Noviherbaspirillum saxi: one gene and its partner. Each later gene encodes a partner of the first gene's protein in a complex. Links are inferred from orthologs where the notes say so. Each region holds a gene or a part of one and is shown on either strand. Other genes may lie near its edges.

Region 1 (8,124 bases):
TTTCTTCACTACCGGCAGTTGCAGCTTGTCGAAAAAGATTTCGCCTATCTGCTTCGGCGAATTCAGGTTGAAGGGCTGGCCGGCCAGTTCATAGGCCTGCTTTTCCATTTCCATCATGCGCGTGCCGAGTTCATGCGACTGCTTTGCCAGCAGTTCGGTGTCGATCAGCACGCCGTTGCGTTCGATCTTTTGCAAGACGATCGAAGTCGGCACTTCGATCTTTTCATAGACGAAGCGCAGTCCTTCGTGCTGCGCGACATGCGGCCACATCGCGTTATGCAATTGCAGCGTGATATCGGCATCTTCGGCTGCATATTCGGTGGCGCGCTCGATAGCGACCTGGTCAAAGCAGATTTGCGAAGCGCCCTTGCCGCACACTTCTTCGTAAGTGACAGTCTTGCGATTGAGATGGCGCAGCGCAAGACTGTCCATGTCATGGCTTTTGTGCGACTCGAATACATAGGATTGCAGCAGCGTATCGTGCGCGATCCCGCGCACGGTAATGCCGTAATTGCCGAAGATGTGGCAATCGTATTTCAGGTGCTGGCCGACCTTGGGTTTGGACGGGTCTTCCAGCCACGGCTTGAGTTTCTCAAGCACCAGCTCGCGCGACAATTGAGTGGGCGCATCCTGGTAGCGGTGCGCGAGCGGAATATATGCGGCAACGCCCGGCTGGCAGCACAGCGAAATGCCGACCAGTTGCGCCTGCATGGCGTTGAGCGAAGTGGTTTCCGTATCGAAGGAAGTCAGCGCCGCTTTATCGATCGTGTCGAGCCAGTGCGCAAGGCGCTCTTCGGTACGCACGGTTTCATAATCGCTCGTCGTGACCAGCGCCGCGGAATCGAACAATCCGCCTTGCGGATCGGCCGCTTGCGATGGCGGCGCGGTCGGCTTGCCACCGGCGGTAGGATCGCCGGTCAATTCGCGCAGCCAGGTCTTGAAACCGTAGCGCTTGAAGAATTCAATCATCGCCTCATCGTCCACCGGCATGGCGACCAGCGATTCGGGAATCGACACCATATGCTTGGCCAGGTCGCAGTCGTGCCGGATCGTGATGAGCTTGCGCCCCATCGGCAGCCAGTCGAGCGCGCGACGCAGGTTCTCGCCGACCGCGCCGCCGATATTGGCCGCCTGCGCGATGATTTCATCGAGCGAACCATGTTGCGTCAACCATTTGACCGCGGTTTTCGGACCGACCTTGTCGACGCCCGGCACGTTGTCGACGGTGTCGCCGACCAGGGTCAGGTAATCGATGATGCGCTCGGGCGGCACGCCGAATTTGGCGATCACGCCGGCACGGTCGAGCTTTTCATTGGTCATCGTATTGATTAGCGTGACATGCTCGTTGACCAGTTGCGCCATATCCTTGTCGCCGGTCGACACCACCGCTTCCAACCCATGTTCGACCGCTTGCGCGGCCAGTGTGCCGATCACGTCGTCGGCTTCCACACCGTCCACCATCAGGATGGGCCAGCCGAGTGCGCGCACCGCTTCATGGATGGGCTCGATCTGTTTTGCCAGGTCTTCGGGCATCGAGGGACGATGCGCCTTGTATTCCGGATACAAGTCGTCGCGGAAGGTCTTGCCTTTTGCATCGAATACGCAGGCCATGTATCCTGCAGCATAGTCATTGCGCAGCTTGCGCAGCATGTTGATCATGCCGTAGATCGCGCCGGTCGGCGCGCCTTCGGAATTGCGCAAGTCGGGCATGGCATGGAAGGCACGGTACAGGTAGCTAGAACCGTCCACTAACAACAGGGTTTTATTCATATGGTGTCTAAGGGAAAAAACGTGCCGCGATTGCGGCAGATCGCCGACATCAGCCGCGCCACGGAAAAGAAGGCGCGCGAGTCGTGGCATATGCTCACGATTATGGCAGAGTTTATCGAGTCGACCGAACGGCTCGCGGAGTTGCGGCCGGCAGTGTCGATCTTCGGATCGGCGCGTACCAAGACTGACGATCCGGCCTACCAGAAAGCCATCGATATCGCGCGCCGCTTGTCCGACGCGGGGCTGGCCGTCATTTCCGGCGGCGGACCGGGCATCATGGAAGCCGCCAACAAAGGAGCTTTCGAGGGCGCTTCGTCGTCGGTCGGGCTGAACATCCAGCTGCCGCGAGAACAGAAAGGGAATGAATGGCAGGATATCTCGATCAGCTTCCGTCATTTCTTCGCGCGCAAGGTCGCTTTCGTCAAATATGCGGATGCCTATGTCGTGCTGCCCGGCGGCTTCGGCACGCTTGATGAGCTGACCGAAGTGCTGACCCTGATCCAGACCGGCACCTCGCGTCGCATACCGGTGATACTGGTCGGTACCGCATTCTGGGGCGGCCTGCTGGACTGGTTTCGCACGACCCTGCTGGCCGATGGCATGATCGAAGCCAAGGACCTGGATCTGGTACAACTGATTGACGAACCGGCAAACGTGGTCGATGCCATCTTTGCATTTTATGAAGCGCGCGAAGATCTGCTCACGCCCGCCAGCAAGGAACCGGGCGCATATTTGTGACAAAGGCTGCCGAAGACCGGGGTGCGGTTTGTTAGAATGTTGCGTTGGGGCTTGAGTTTTTCGCTCTTCATCGTATTCACAACAAGATAAGCTTTGTTATGCGCACATTTTTGGTCCGGTCCCTCATGGTGGCATGCGTTGCAGCTTTTGCAATGTCGCTGACGGCAAGGGCTCAGCAACCCGTCGGCAATACGCCGCCCCCTCCCGCCCTGCAACCCCTGGACGAGGGCGAAGAGCCTGCGGTGACCATCCGCCAGCCGGACCGGCAAGGCAAGACGACGGAAAAACGTGCGCCGGGCGGCAAAGTCACCGAAATCAAGGTGACGAGCGGCGGCAGCACCTATTACCTCAAACCCAATGATTCCTCCGGCAGCGCCTTGCCCGGCGACGGCCAAGCCAGCAGCATGCGGGCTGCGCAATGGGAAGTGCTGGAATTCGACTTCAGCCGGCCACAAGAGGCAAAAGAAGTCGAAGCCGCGCAGTCCGGACAAGCCGATCTTGCGCCCGTGCCGCCCTCACCCACACCTGCGCGGAAGTAAGCGCCCAGTTTTCCCGAACCCTTTCTTTTTCGATTTCGCTCATGGCAGTCTTCACTCCGGTCAATCTGGATGACCTTACCGACTGGATGCACCAGTTCAAGCTTGGCAAGCCGCTCGCCATCAAAGGCATTGCCTCCGGCATTGAAAATTCCAACTTTTTCCTGACGACCGAGACCGGCGAATTCGTCCTGACGATTTTCGAACAACTGAGTTTTGCGCAACTGCCGTTCTATCTGCATTTGATGCGCCACCTTGCCGAGCGCGGCGTGCTGGTGCCGGTACCCATTGCCAACCAGCAGGGAGAAATCATCCATACGCTGCACGGCAAGCCGGCATCCATCGTGACCAAGCTGGAAGGCGCCTCCCAGCTTGATCCCAGGCCCGTACATTGCGCGGCAGTCGGTGCGATGCTGGCCAAAATGCATATGGCCGGCGAAGACTTCGGCATTCGCCAGCCGAATCTGCGCGGGCTGGACTGGTGGCAAGCCACCACACCGGTGGTACTGCCGTATCTGCCGGAAGACCAGCAACATCTGTTGCGCGCGGAAATCCATGCGCAGGAAGCCTTCGCCGCTTCCGCCATCTACCGGCAGTTGCCGCATGGCCCGGTCCATGCGGATCTGTTCCGCAACAATGTCATGTTTGACGGCGAACGTCTGACCGGTTTCTTCGATTTTTACTTTGCCGGCTGCGATACCTGGATCTTTGACGTGGCTGTGACGGTCAACGATTGGTGCATCGACCTTGAAACCGGTGCGCTCGACTTTGCCCGCGCACGTGCGATGCTGGATGCTTATCATGCGGTACGCCCGTTCAACGAAGCAGAAAAGCATGCCTGGAAACCGGTGCTGCAAGCCGGCGCACTGCGTTTCTGGTTGTCGCGGCTGTACGATTTCCATTTGCCGCGCGAAGCCGAAATGCTGACCCCACACGATCCGACGCATTTCGAACGCATCCTGCGCCAGCGTATCGAGAACCCGGTTCCCCAACTATATTAAGAATGGAAAAATTACCCGCAAATGCCGGTTGGCTCTGGGTGAAGGAAGGCTTTGCGCTATTCCGCAAGCAGCCCGCCGAGATGTCAACGCTGTTCCTTGCCTACATGTTCCTGATGCTTGCTTTAGGCATCGTGCCGCTGCTCGGCCAGATCCTGCCGATGGTCCTGATACCGGTGTTTTCGATGGCTTTCATGCAAGCCTGTACCCAGATCGAAAAAGGCAAGAAGGTCTATCCCAACCTGTTGCTGACCGGATTCCGCTCGCCCGCCTTTCCTTCGCTGCTCAAGCTGGGCGTACTGTATCTGGTCGCCGCCGTAGCTGCGGTCGCCGCTTCTGCATTGATCGACGGCGGCGTGTTCTGGCAAGTCATGAGCAGCGACCAGGCGCTGGACCGGGACACGATTCGCAATTCCAACATGTCATTGGCGATGCTGTTTTCAGCGGCGGTCTACACGCCGGCCGCCATGGCATTCTGGTATGCGGCGCCGTTGATTTTCTGGCAAAAAATGGGGGTCGGCAAGGCCGTGTTCTACAGCTTTTTTGCCGTCAAGCGCTCGGGCAAGGCATTTATCGTATATGGATTGTCGTGGCTGCTGATCGGCGTCCTGATGCCGGCCATGGTCAGCAGCCTGATCGCGATGCTGGTCGCCAAGGCCTTCGTTGTGATGCTGGTTCTGCTGCCCTTGTCCCTGATGCTCACGGTCATCATGTACTGCTCGTTTTACCCGACCTACACAAGCGTTTTCGGCCATCCGGAGACGACGGGAGCTGCCATACCGGAATAAGGCTTTGCGGTTAGTGTCGAGAGGCAACAAAGTAACTATACTTCCCTTGTCTCCCCGACCGGTTGCATCAGGCATCCATTCCGCAAAGGAATTCCGATGATCAAGAAGATCGGAATCCGCCGGCTCAAGCTGGGCCACGACTGGGCGGCTTCGAATGGTGCAAATTCCATTTCAATCCGCAGCATGTGCAAAGCTTCATGCGTTGCGTCGGCATTTATCCGGTGGGTACGCTGGTGCTGCTGGAATCGGGCCGTCTTGGTGTCGTGACTGAGCCGCATGAGACCAATCTGCTGGCGCCGAAGGTCAATGTGTTTTTCAGCACCAAGTCCAACACCTATATCAAGCCGATACAGGTGGATTTGTCCAAGCCGCTGGGCATGGGCGGCGGCGACAAGAGTGTCAGCCATCAGTCGCCGGAAAAGTGGCGTGTGGATCCGATGAAGTTTTTCAATCTTTCAGCGTAGCCACGATGCCGATTTCGCTATCCGCCCACCCGTTCCAGCTTCGCGATATTCAAATCCAGCAGCTTCATCCCGTGCCTGCCGAAATTGATATGCGCGCGTGAATTGGTGCCGCTGCCTTCGATATTGACGATCACGCCTTCGCCGAACTTCTGGTGCGCCACGGTTTCGCCGATGCGCCAGCCGACATCCTTGCGCACGAAGCTTTGCGCGATGGTGTTGACGCCGCTTTCGGGCGCATCATCCCATGCCGACTTCTTGTTGCCGAACCAGTGGTGCTGCAGCTTGGGCGACAGCCATTTCAGCGCGCCTTCCGGCAGTTCATCGAAAAAGCGCGACTTCATGTTGTAGCGCGTCTGGCCATGCAGCATGCGGGTCTGCGAAAAGCTCATATACAGCCGCTTCTTGGCGCGCGTGATCGCCACATACATCAGGCGCCGCTCTTCTTCCATGCCGCCTTCTTCCTTCGCGCTGTTCTCATGCGGGAACAAGCCTTCTTCCAGGCCGGTGATGAATACCGCATCGAATTCCAGGCCCTTGGCGGAATGCACGGTCATCAGCTGCAGCGCATCCTGGCCGGCCTGCGCCTGGTTGTCGCCGGCTTCCAGCGAAGCATGCGACAGGAAGGCCGACAGCGGTGACATTACCGTGGGCAGTGGCGCGTCAGCATCGATCACTTCATCGCCATTGGGCAGCGGCGTACCGGCGGTGGCCTGTGCCTTCGGCCCCAGGAAAGCCGGCGAATCGATACCGAAACCTTCTTCCGACACGAACAGCATCGCCGCACTGACCAACTGCTCCAGGTTTTCGATGCGGTCGGCGCCTTCCTTTTCGGTCTGGTAATGCGGAATCAACCCGCTCATGTCGAGCATGACCTTGACCATTTCCTGCAGCGGCAGGTTTTGCGTTTCAAAGCGCATCGCCTCGACCAGCTTGACGAAGGAACCGAGCGACGAACCCGCCTTGCCCGCAACATAAGGCACTGCCGCATACAGCGAAATGCCGTACTGGCGCGAGGCATCCTGCAGCTGCTCGATCGAGCGCGCACCGATACCGCGCGTCGGAAAATTCACCACGCGCAGGAAGGCCGAGTCGTTGTGCGGATTGTCCATCAACTGTAGGTAGGCAATCGCATGCTTGATTTCAGCACGTTCGAAAAAGCGCTGTCCGCCATACACGCGGTAGGGAATGCCGGCGGTGAACAAGGCGTGTTCGATCACGCGCGACTGCGCATTGGACCGGTACAGGATCGCAACCTCGCTGCGCAGCGCGCCCTCATTGATCAGGCTCTTGGCTTCCTCGATGATCCATTGCGCTTCCTGGATATCGCTGCTGGCTTCATAGATGCGGACCGGCTCGCCATGCCCCGCGTCGGTGCGCAGGTTTTTGCCGAGACGCTTGCTGTTGTTGGCGATCAGCGTATTGGCGGTATCGAGGATGTGGCCGTGCGAACGATAATTCTGTTCCAGCTTGATCAGGTTTTGCACGCGGAATTCGCGTTCAAAGGCAACCATGTTGCCGACATTGGCGCCGCGGAATGCATAGATGCTCTGGTCATCGTCGCCGACCGCGAATACGGCATTGTGTTCGCCGGCCATCAGCTTGAGCCAGTTGTATTGCAGGTTGTTCGTGTCCTGGAATTCGTCGACCAGGATATGGCGGAAGCGCGATTGATAATGCTCGCGCAACGGCTGGTTGCGGCTCAGCAGTTCATAACTACGCAACAAGAGTTCGGCAAAGTCGACCACACCTTCGCGCTGGCACTGATTGTCATATGCGTCGTAAAGTTCGACGAAGCGGCGATTGTATTCGTCATGCGCTTCGACATCCTTGGCGCGCAAGCCCTGGTCTTTTGCGCCATTGATGAAATACATCAGATTGCGCGGCGGGTATTTTTCATCGTCGACATTGAGCGCCTTGAGCAGGCGCTTGATCATCGATAGCTGATCGGCGGAATCGAGAATTTGAAACGTCTGGGGCAAGCCGGCGTCGCGATAGTGGGCGCGCAACAACCGATTGCACAAGCCGTGGAAGGTGCCGATCCACATGCCGCGTGTATTGATCGGCAACATTGCGGACAGGCGCGACAGCATTTCCTTCGCGGCCTTGTTGGTAAACGTCACCGCAAGAATGCCGGTTGGAGAAACCTGTCCGGTCTGCACCAGCCATGCGATACGTGTTGTCAGAACGCGGGTCTTTCCGGAGCCCGCACCGGCCAGGATCAGCGCCGGCTGCGCCGGCAAAGTGACTGCCGCAAGTTGCTCGGGATTGAGATTATGGAGAAGATTTTGCATCCACCGATTATAAGCCCGTGGCGCAACATGCTCGCGGCAATATCGGCTGCCACATGCCCGCATGGACCGGCATGTTGACAGTTTGCTTAGGCAAACTGTCAAGACTGCTATGCGAACAGACTGGCGAAACCACGCGCCGCAGTTTCGGGATCATCCACCATATATACACTGCTGATCGCAGCCACCATGTCGGTACCAAGCGCAACCAATGGAGTTGCATTTTCCCGGGTCATGCCACCAATGACGACGTTGGGCAAAGGCACTTCGGCCTTCGCCTCGGTGATGATTTCGGGCGACGTATGGAAGTCGTATTTCTTTACGCGCGAAGGATAAAAGCCGCCGAATGCCACATAGCTTGCGCCGGCGGCATGCGCCTCTTGCGCAAGCGACAGCGTGCCGTAGCATGACGCGCCGACAATCTTCGTCGGCCCGACCATCGCACGTGCCTGCGCCACTGACGCATCGGTGCCGCCGACATGAACGCCGTCGGCATCGATCTCTATGCACAGTTCCACATGGTCGTTGATGATGAAGGGGCG
Region 2 (8,067 bases), 1.6 Mb from region 1 along the record:
TAGTCTGCCAGTCGCCTTCCCGGAACGGCAGCGTGTATGTTGCGGCCAGAGCGGTACGCCGTACTTCATCGTTAGGAACAAACTGGTCCAGTGTGCTTACCGAACCCCGACTGAACCGAAATACCCAGTTCGGCGCCGGACTATACGAAAGGCGTGCCGACCGCATATCGAAGCGCGGCGAATCCGGCCGGCCCGGTCGATTGCCGTCCCGAGCATGCTGTGCCAGAGTAGAACTTTCTATAGTCACGCCGCGCCAGGCATAACCCACCGTTACCTGGTTCACAGGATTGCGGCCGGCATCCAGCCAGTTTTCGCTCTGCATAGCGTTATTCGATTCGAGCGCGGGATATTCATACATCAGCATGGTCGAGGACGGTAGCGACGTCACGGATACGAATGCAAGCCCAGGTCCACGCGAGGCCGCAGCGTAGGTGGTCCCTCGAAAAGCACCCGGATACGGATAGGAAAACAGAGAGGTCAAGACATCGCGCTGCAAATCCGCATCATCGCTCGCCAGCAAAGGTGCAATGTCCACGTCTTGGACCATGGCGACTTCCATCGCTGCCGCCTGGGATGTCTCCTGCATTTCCATAGCATGGACTAATAGCGGACATATCGTCATTCCGGCTACCGTTACAAGCGCATTCGTCAAGGTGTTCATAGTTTCACTCTGCCACGTCAAGTACCGAACATGCCCCCGCAATTTTTATACCAAAACCCCTAATGGAAATAAATCTGAAAAGACGCTGAAATTCACCCAATTTATGACGATTTTTGTCATATAGGCGAGGTGGTTTGCTCTTTTTCCGTATGTTTTACAAATCTTGTCATGCCTGTTTTACACGTCTGAACATTTACGACTAATACCGGCACAAGCCGGCTGTCAGCCGGCTTGAAATGCCAACTGACGGCCAGGACTCAAGCATTTGAAAATTTAACCGTTAGCGTCCGGATGCGAGATCTTCACGCGCTCGCATAGAGCTGCCGCCCACAAGGCGATTGAGAAGGCCGCGACAAGCGTCTTCGATATAGTCGAGCACCAGATCGAAGTCCTTCGCACTGCGATAATAAGGATCATGAACGATTGACGCTGCTCTGTTTTCGGCATGGACCATGAGCAAGCCAGGCTTGTGCTGATTTTCCGGCGGGCAAAGGGCCTGCAGCACTTCAAGGTTATTGAAGTCCATGCCAAGAATCATGTCGAAACGCGTGAAATCCGCCATTTCAATTTTGCGGGCTCGTAATGCACTCAGGTCATAGCCACGCTTGCGCGCGGCCGCCTGTGCACGTGGATCCGGCGCCTCGCCGACGTGATAGCCGTGCGTACCGGCAGAATCGATCAAAATGTATTGATGGAGATTGGAATCCGTGACCATCCTTCGCATTACGCCTTCTGCTGTTGGCGAGCGGCAAATATTACCCATGCAAACGAAAAGGATCCGGGTGGTTTCCATAGAGACTCCGTGGTATCAGCGAGCCACCCTGAGCAGATCGAAGTTGACTTGGGCGTGCCCGGCACGAGCCTATATTCGCAAATCGGCGGCAGGACATCATGATTTTCGACAAATCGCCGCGCCACGCCTATTGATCAAAGATACAGGCTGAATAAACCGACCTTGAGCATAAGGCTGAGCATAAGGCGCGCCGCTGACACCGAAGCTGAACGAGTGCCGTTATTTCTGCTGCTGCAGAAGCCGCATCGGAGCGAACAGTTGTTGCATAGTCTGATTGCCGATAAACGACAGGTTGTATGGGTGTTCCGACGCAGCGCTCGGAAACCGCGAGGTGGCTTTCAGCCCACTTAGCTGCTCGGCGATTTTTCCCCACAACACAAGCATTGGCGCTGCCTTGCCCTTACTTTCGGCATGATCCGCCAGCGCTTCCATCACGGTTTCCAGAAACGGTTTCCATGCCCTGGCATCTTTTACCGGTGGCACGTCCGGACGGAACACTAGGCTAGCATTCAGCAACAGGAAACCGTGGCGCGTCAGATTTCCCTGCAATTCGGTCAGTGTCTGAATGAACGTAGAGCCGATGGCGCGCGCCTTCAACGAAATATGAGCCAGGGCATCGCCGGAGGTATTGTCGGGCTTTAACAAACCGTCGGCGACGAGCAGCATTTTCATGAAATTCCGTAGCGAGGTGGCACGGTTGACCTGCTTGGACAAACCCTTTTCCGACCAGAGAGATTCCACCGCACCATCCATGAAGCACACGCCCGTTGCGCTCTCTTCACGCGGATAGGGCCCTTCTCCGACCAGGACGTAGCGCACTTCATCGAGCGGTTTGGTGAACGCGGCAAAGATCCGTCCTTCCGTCGGCAGGAAATTGGTGTTGGCTAATGCCGGCAAGTACCCGGGATCAGCTGCCGCGACTGCATTCAAGCCTCTGAGAATAATTTCATGCCAGGATTGGTGTGCCAGTGAAAGGGCATCGACGATGGACGGTGAGAGCGAATTCGGCATCGGCTTGTAAAAGAAGTTAAAGCCCGGATTGTAACCGTCACAATGGCAATCAAAGACGATAATGCAATAACGATTTCAGCAGGTCGCCATGATCGCGATGGCGAGCATGGCGCCAATGCCAGTCTTTTACTTGCCAGCAAGCGGAATAACGTTATCCATGCCGGGTGCGCCGAACAGCTGTTCCTTCAGCAAATGCAATTGGTCGCGAACCTGTGCGGCTTTTTCGAATTCAAGGTTCTTTGCGTGGTCCACCATCAGCTTCTCAAGCCGCTTGATTTCCTTGCTGACCTGCTTCTCGCTCATGGACTCGTATTTCGCCTGCTCCTGCGCAACCAGCAGCTCGCTTCGCGCTTCCTGCGGACTGTAGACGCCGTCGATCAGGTCGCGAATTTCTTTCTTCACGCCAGCCGGAGTGATGTTGTTGGCCTTGTTGAAAGCCACTTGCTTGTTACGGCGCCGTTCTGTTTCGTCGATTGCACGACGCATCGAATCGGTCACCTTGTCGCCGTAGAGAATTGCAGTACCGTTCAGGTTACGGGCCGCACGGCCAATAGTCTGGATCAGGCTTCGCTCGGAACGAAGGAAGCCTTCCTTATCGGCATCGAGAATGGCGACTAGCGACACTTCGGGTATGTCCAGCCCTTCCCGCAACAGGTTGATACCGACCAGAACATCAAACGTCCCCAAACGCAGATCACGAATAATCTCGACGCGCTCAACGGTATCGATGTCGCTGTGCAGATATCGTACCTTTATGCCGTTGTCTCCCAGGAATTCAGTTAACTGTTCGGCCATACGCTTGGTCAGCGTGGTGACCAAGACACGCTCATTCTTCTTCACCCGATCCGCAATTTCCGACATCAGGTCATCGACCTGAGTGCTGGCGGGCCGCACAACTATCTGCGGATCGACCAGCCCGGTGGGACGGACAACCTGTTCCACTACCTGATCAGAGTGCGTGCCCTCGTATTCGGCCGGCGTGGCAGAGACGAACACCGTTTGCCGCATCTTGCTTTCGAACTCGGCAAACTTCAGCGGACGGTTGTCGAGTGCAGAAGGCAACCGGAATCCATAATCGACAAGATTGACCTTGCGCGCGCGGTCGCCGTTGTACATCCCGTTCAACTGCCCAAGAAGAACGTGCGACTCGTCCAGGAACATCAAGGCATCCTGCGGCAGGTAGTCGACCAGCGTCGGCGGCGGCTCCCCCGGCATGGCACCGCTCAGATGGCGGGAATAATTTTCGATGCCCTTGGTGAAGCCGATTTCCTGCATCATTTCAAGATCGAAACGGGTACGCTGCTCGATGCGCTGCTCTTCGATCAGCTTGTTTTCCTTTCTAAAGAATTCAAGTCGCTCGCGCAGTTCTTCCTTGATGCTTTCTATCGCCCGCAACACCGTGGAACGCGGCGTCACGTAATGCGATCCCGGATATACGGTGAAACGCGGAATTTTTTGCCGCACGCGCCCGGTCAGCGGATCGAACAGCTGCAGACTGTCGATCTCATCGTCGAAGGTCTCGATGCGCACTGCCAACTCCGCATGCTCGGCCGGAAACACGTCGATGGTGTCGCCCCGAACCCGGAACGTTCCGCGGCCGAAATCGACTTCGTTGCGCGTATATTGCATTTGAATCAAGCGGGCAATCACATCGCGCTGACTTACCTTGTCCTTGGCACGCAAGGTAAGGATCATCTTGTGATACTCGTTCGGATTACCGATACCGTAAATCGCGGACACTGTAGCAACGATGACAACGTCGCGCCGCTCCATGAGCGACTTGGTGCACGACAGGCGCATCTGTTCGATATGCTCGTTGATCGAGGAGTCTTTCTCGATGAACAGGTCGCGCTGCGGCACGTAGGCTTCAGGCTGGTAGTAATCGTAGTAGCTGACGAAGTATTCCACGGCATTCTGAGGAAAGAACTCGCGGAACTCGCTATAGAGTTGCGCTGCCAATGTCTTGTTCGGCGCAAAGACGATGGCGGGACGCCCGAGGCGGGCAATCACATTTGCCATCGTATAGGTCTTGCCAGAACCGGTAACGCCAAGCAGTGTCTGAAAAGACAACCCGTCGTCGACGCCTTCCACCAGCTTGTCTATAGCAGCCGGCTGGTCGCCAGCCGGTGAAAAAGGCTGGTACAAACGATAGGGCGAATTCGGGAAAGTGACGATTTTCGACTCGTCTATGGGGCTGGAAACCTGGGATAAATCTGCCATCTGTATTCGACCTTTGGTAGAATAATAAGTTACACCTTGGTTTGAGGCCACGAGCCCGAAACTGACTATAACCCTGCTGCATCTGCTTGTATCCGCAGCCAACTTTTCATGTTATCACGATGAGCCAATCCCATCCCGCCTCTCTCTTCACCGCCATCGAAATGGCGCCGCGCGATCCTATCCTGGGCATTACAGAAGCCTTTAACGCCGACAAGAATCCGAACAAGGTCAACCTTGGCGTCGGCGTCTATTACGATGATAACGGCAAGGTGCCTCTGCTCGATTGCGTACGCAAGGCAGAAGCACAACTGATGGAAAAGCCGACTCCCCGCAGCTACCTGCCGATCGACGGTCTGGCGGCGTATGACAAAGCGGTGCAAGAACTCGTATTTGGTGCTGACAGTGCGGTAGTTCAAGAGAAACGCGCGGTTACCGTACAAGCCTTGGGCGGCACTGGCGCACTCAAGATTGGCGCTGATTTCCTCAAGCGCTTTTCGCCCGACTCGCAAGTCTGGATCAGTGATCCGAGCTGGGAAAATCACCGTGCGCTGTTCGAGTCGGCCGGTTTTGTCGTCAACAACTATCCGTACTACGATGCAGCTACACGTGGCGTGAACTTTACCGGCATGCTCAATGCGCTGAAGGAAATGCCCGCAGGCTCCATCGTGCTGCTGCATGCATGCTGCCACAATCCGACCGGCGCGGATCTGACCGAAGAACAGTGGACCGATGTCATCAATGTCGTTTCGCAACGCGGCCTGATTCCTTTCCTCGACATGGCTTACCAAGGCTTTGGCGATGGCATCGAGGAAGACGGCAAGGTCGTGCGCCGTTTTGCAGAGGCCGGCGGCCCCTTGTTCGTCTCCAACTCTTTTTCCAAGTCGTTCTCGTTGTATGGCGAGCGTGTCGGCGCCTTGAGCATCGCCGCTGTCAGTGCAGAGGAAGCCGCGCGCGTTCTGTCGCAACTCAAGCGCGTCGTTCGGACAAACTATTCCAACCCGCCGATTCATGGCGGCCAGGTCGTTGCAACTTCGCTTGCAAATCCCGAATTGCGCAAGCTGTGGGAAGACGAATTGGCCGGCATGCGCGTGCGCATTCGCGAAATGCGTCAAGAGCTTGTAAAGAAACTAAAGGAAAAAGCTCCCGGCAAGGACTTCGATTTCGTTATCAAGCAACGGGGCATGTTTTCGTATTCAGGCCTGACAAAGGAACAGGTTGGCCGCTTGCGCGACGAGTTTTCGATTTATGCAGTCGACACTGGCCGTATCTGTGTTGCAGCGCTGAATTCGCGCAATATCGACGCAGTCGTTGACGCGATTGCAAAAGTTCTCTAATCGAATCCGTCGGTAGAACGAAGGCCGGCCAAACACTGCCTCCTTCGTTTGACTCCATAGCCATGCCGCAAAGTTTTGACATTTACGGAAAGATCGGCCTATAATAGCGGCTCTGTTCCCTGATAGCTCAGTCGGTAGAGCGACGGACTGTTAATCCGCAGGTCCCTGGTTCGAGTCCAGGTCGGGGAGCCAAAAAATTCGAAAGGCCCACGTGATCACGTGGGCCTTTTTCTTTTCAAATTCCGAAAGCGCGCAAGGCACAAAGATTAGTCTAACTTTATATTGCTTCAAGAACCCTCCTTGAATCCAACCTGCCCGCGATGACCAAACTATACTCAGCCGCTTGCGAACGCAACCGCGATCCTATTCTTGCAGTACTTCGCAATGTCCTGACCGATGTAAGCCAAGTGCTTGAAATCGGCAGCGGCACTGGCCAGCACGCAGTGTACTTCGGAGCCGCCTTGCCGCATCTGATCTGGCAGACTAGCGACCTGAGCGAAAATCATCCGAGCATTCGCGCCTGGATCAGCGAATCCGGACTTTCCAACGTACTTCCGCCACTGTTGGTCGATGCTGCCGGCGACGAATGGCCGGTTTCGGGATTTGATGTGGTGTTCACCGCCAATACCTGCCATATCATGTCCTGGGACGAGGTTCAGAGCATGTTCTCGCGTATTGGACGGCTATTGCCTGAAGCAGGACTGCTGTGCATCTATGGACCTTTCAATTACGACGGTCGCTTTACCAGCAGCAGCAATGCACAGTTTGATGCACAGTTACGGAGCCAAGCCGCACATCGCGGCATCCGGGATATCGAAAAGATAAACGACCTTGCACTGGCAAATGGACTGATCGCGACGGCGGATCATGCAATGCCGGCAAATAATCGCCTTCTTATCTGGAGAAAGGCAGCAGTTGCCGTGTGAGTCCGCCGAAACTCAGCGCTGACATCGGGTTGTTGAAGTCGCTTAGCCGACGGTTGTCTTCATTCATCAACAGAGACATTCTATAATCAATTCCATAACGCAATGATTTGCGTTAAACCAATCCTGCTTTGGTCAGTGTGTTCGCATAGAAACGGATTCGGGCAAGGCAAGCAGCTGCGGCTGCGCGCTTATCGAGTATGCAAAAGTGACGCATATGCGGTCCAACCTGCTGGACCAATACTCTGATGAGATTCGCGCCAATTGAAAATCCGCTGAGCATTGAGTGATACGACAGGCAAATCCATTGATAGCTGAAGCCAGGGGGTCGCTGCAGCATTCTTGGCTCATATAGGTAGCGGTCAACGTCCTGGAGGCTTGTGAAGCGCACGCGAGTTACGCATTGCAACTGTACTGGTCGCCACAAAAATTTCCCGCAGCAGATAAACAAAACTTCCGATCAGGCAAAACATCCCCAAAACGAAACAAAAAGCAATGAATCCAGCAAGCCCGAGATTCAATGCATCACCTATAAAAAGCGTCGCGACCACGATACATACAAGCAGGCCGCATGAAGTGCTCAAGGTAATCGCACGATTGATGAGATACGAACGCCGGTACAAGGTATCCAGTTCGGCATAGGCATCCGAATGGTTGGCGCCAGAGGTGGCATTGATTCGGTCTTCCAGTACACGCGAGCGATCAATAATGCGCGCAAGACGGTTGGTCAACACTGAAAGCTTGGTGCCCACGCCGGTCAGTAGAAATACAGGTGCAATAGCCAGCTGGATGATATGGCTGATCTCGCTTAACTGAATATCGATCATCATGTTCGTCTTGTGGGAAACCTGCTTGAATTCAAGGAATGCGATGCTTACTTGCCGTAGTCTACCAGTTCGGTATTTGCCGGCGCCAACGCTGATTGAGCAAGCGCAAATGGCGTCGTACGAGGTGGAACCAATGGGTTGCGCCGCTTTCCATACAGCAACCGCGCGATTGTGATTTCTCAACGGTGATTAATTTCACGCTGCTACTTGTAGCTGACCATTGTCTGATCTGAGATATGTCTGAAGTCTCGACGCAATGATATTGGTTTTATCAACATTACCGGCACATCTCGCCGAT

What was found.
Region 2: the proteins of D3871_RS14350 (region 1) and uvrB are in contact, whole or in part, in a crystal structure (PDB 7EGT), measured with the Thermus thermophilus proteins. The link is inferred for Noviherbaspirillum saxi from one-to-one orthologs. Residues at the interface, in WP_096412145.1 of Thermus thermophilus: His654, Arg656, Phe657, Gln666, Asp668, Glu669, Lys680, Arg681, Leu682, Ser683, Lys685, Tyr686, Ala687; in WP_096411307.1 of Thermus thermophilus: Glu23, Leu25, Arg26, Asp27, Gly28, Glu29, Arg30, Phe31, Arg55, Glu326, Asp327, Phe328, Glu379, Ser382, Gln383, His398, Gly400, Arg401.

The regions. Positions count from the first base shown.
Region 1 is NZ_QYUO01000001.1:3,036,179-3,044,302, forward strand. What follows is about bases 4,949-7,896. They hold D3871_RS14350 (UvrD-helicase domain-containing protein), read right to left. Parts: upstream 7,586-7,896; coding sequence 5,312-7,585; downstream 4,949-5,311. Other genes in these bases: D3871_RS14345 (hypothetical protein), read left to right, coding at 5,028-5,294; thiE (thiamine phosphate synthase), read right to left, coding at 7,693-7,896. In the rest of the region: polA (DNA polymerase I), read right to left, coding at 1-1,770; D3871_RS14325 (LOG family protein), read left to right, coding at 1,771-2,508; D3871_RS14330 (DUF2782 domain-containing protein), read left to right, coding at 2,661-3,047; D3871_RS14335 (homoserine kinase), read left to right, coding at 3,089-4,045; D3871_RS14340 (BPSS1780 family membrane protein), read left to right, coding at 4,048-4,830; more of thiE, read right to left, coding at 7,897-8,124. UniProt on the Escherichia coli protein: A helicase with DNA-dependent ATPase activity. Unwinds DNA duplexes with 3'-5' polarity. Translocates on single-stranded DNA with 3'-5' polarity. Initiates unwinding more efficiently from a nicked substrate than double-stranded DNA.
Region 2 is NZ_QYUO01000001.1:1,454,099-1,462,165, reverse strand. What follows is about bases 2,139-5,029. They hold uvrB (excinuclease ABC subunit UvrB), read right to left. Parts: upstream 4,686-5,029; coding sequence 2,592-4,685; downstream 2,139-2,591. Other genes in these bases: D3871_RS06850 (amino acid aminotransferase), read left to right, coding at 4,805-5,029; D3871_RS06860 (uracil-DNA glycosylase family protein), read right to left, coding at 2,139-2,465. In the rest of the region: D3871_RS06870 (hypothetical protein), read right to left, coding at 1-586; D3871_RS06865 (low molecular weight protein-tyrosine-phosphatase), read right to left, coding at 942-1,454; more of D3871_RS06860, read right to left, coding at 1,674-2,138; more of D3871_RS06850, read left to right, coding at 5,030-6,019; D3871_RS06840 (DUF938 domain-containing protein), read left to right, coding at 6,340-6,945; D3871_RS06835 (DUF2721 domain-containing protein), read right to left, coding at 7,305-7,766. UniProt on the Escherichia coli protein: The UvrABC repair system catalyzes the recognition and processing of DNA lesions. A damage recognition complex composed of 2 UvrA and 2 UvrB subunits scans DNA for abnormalities.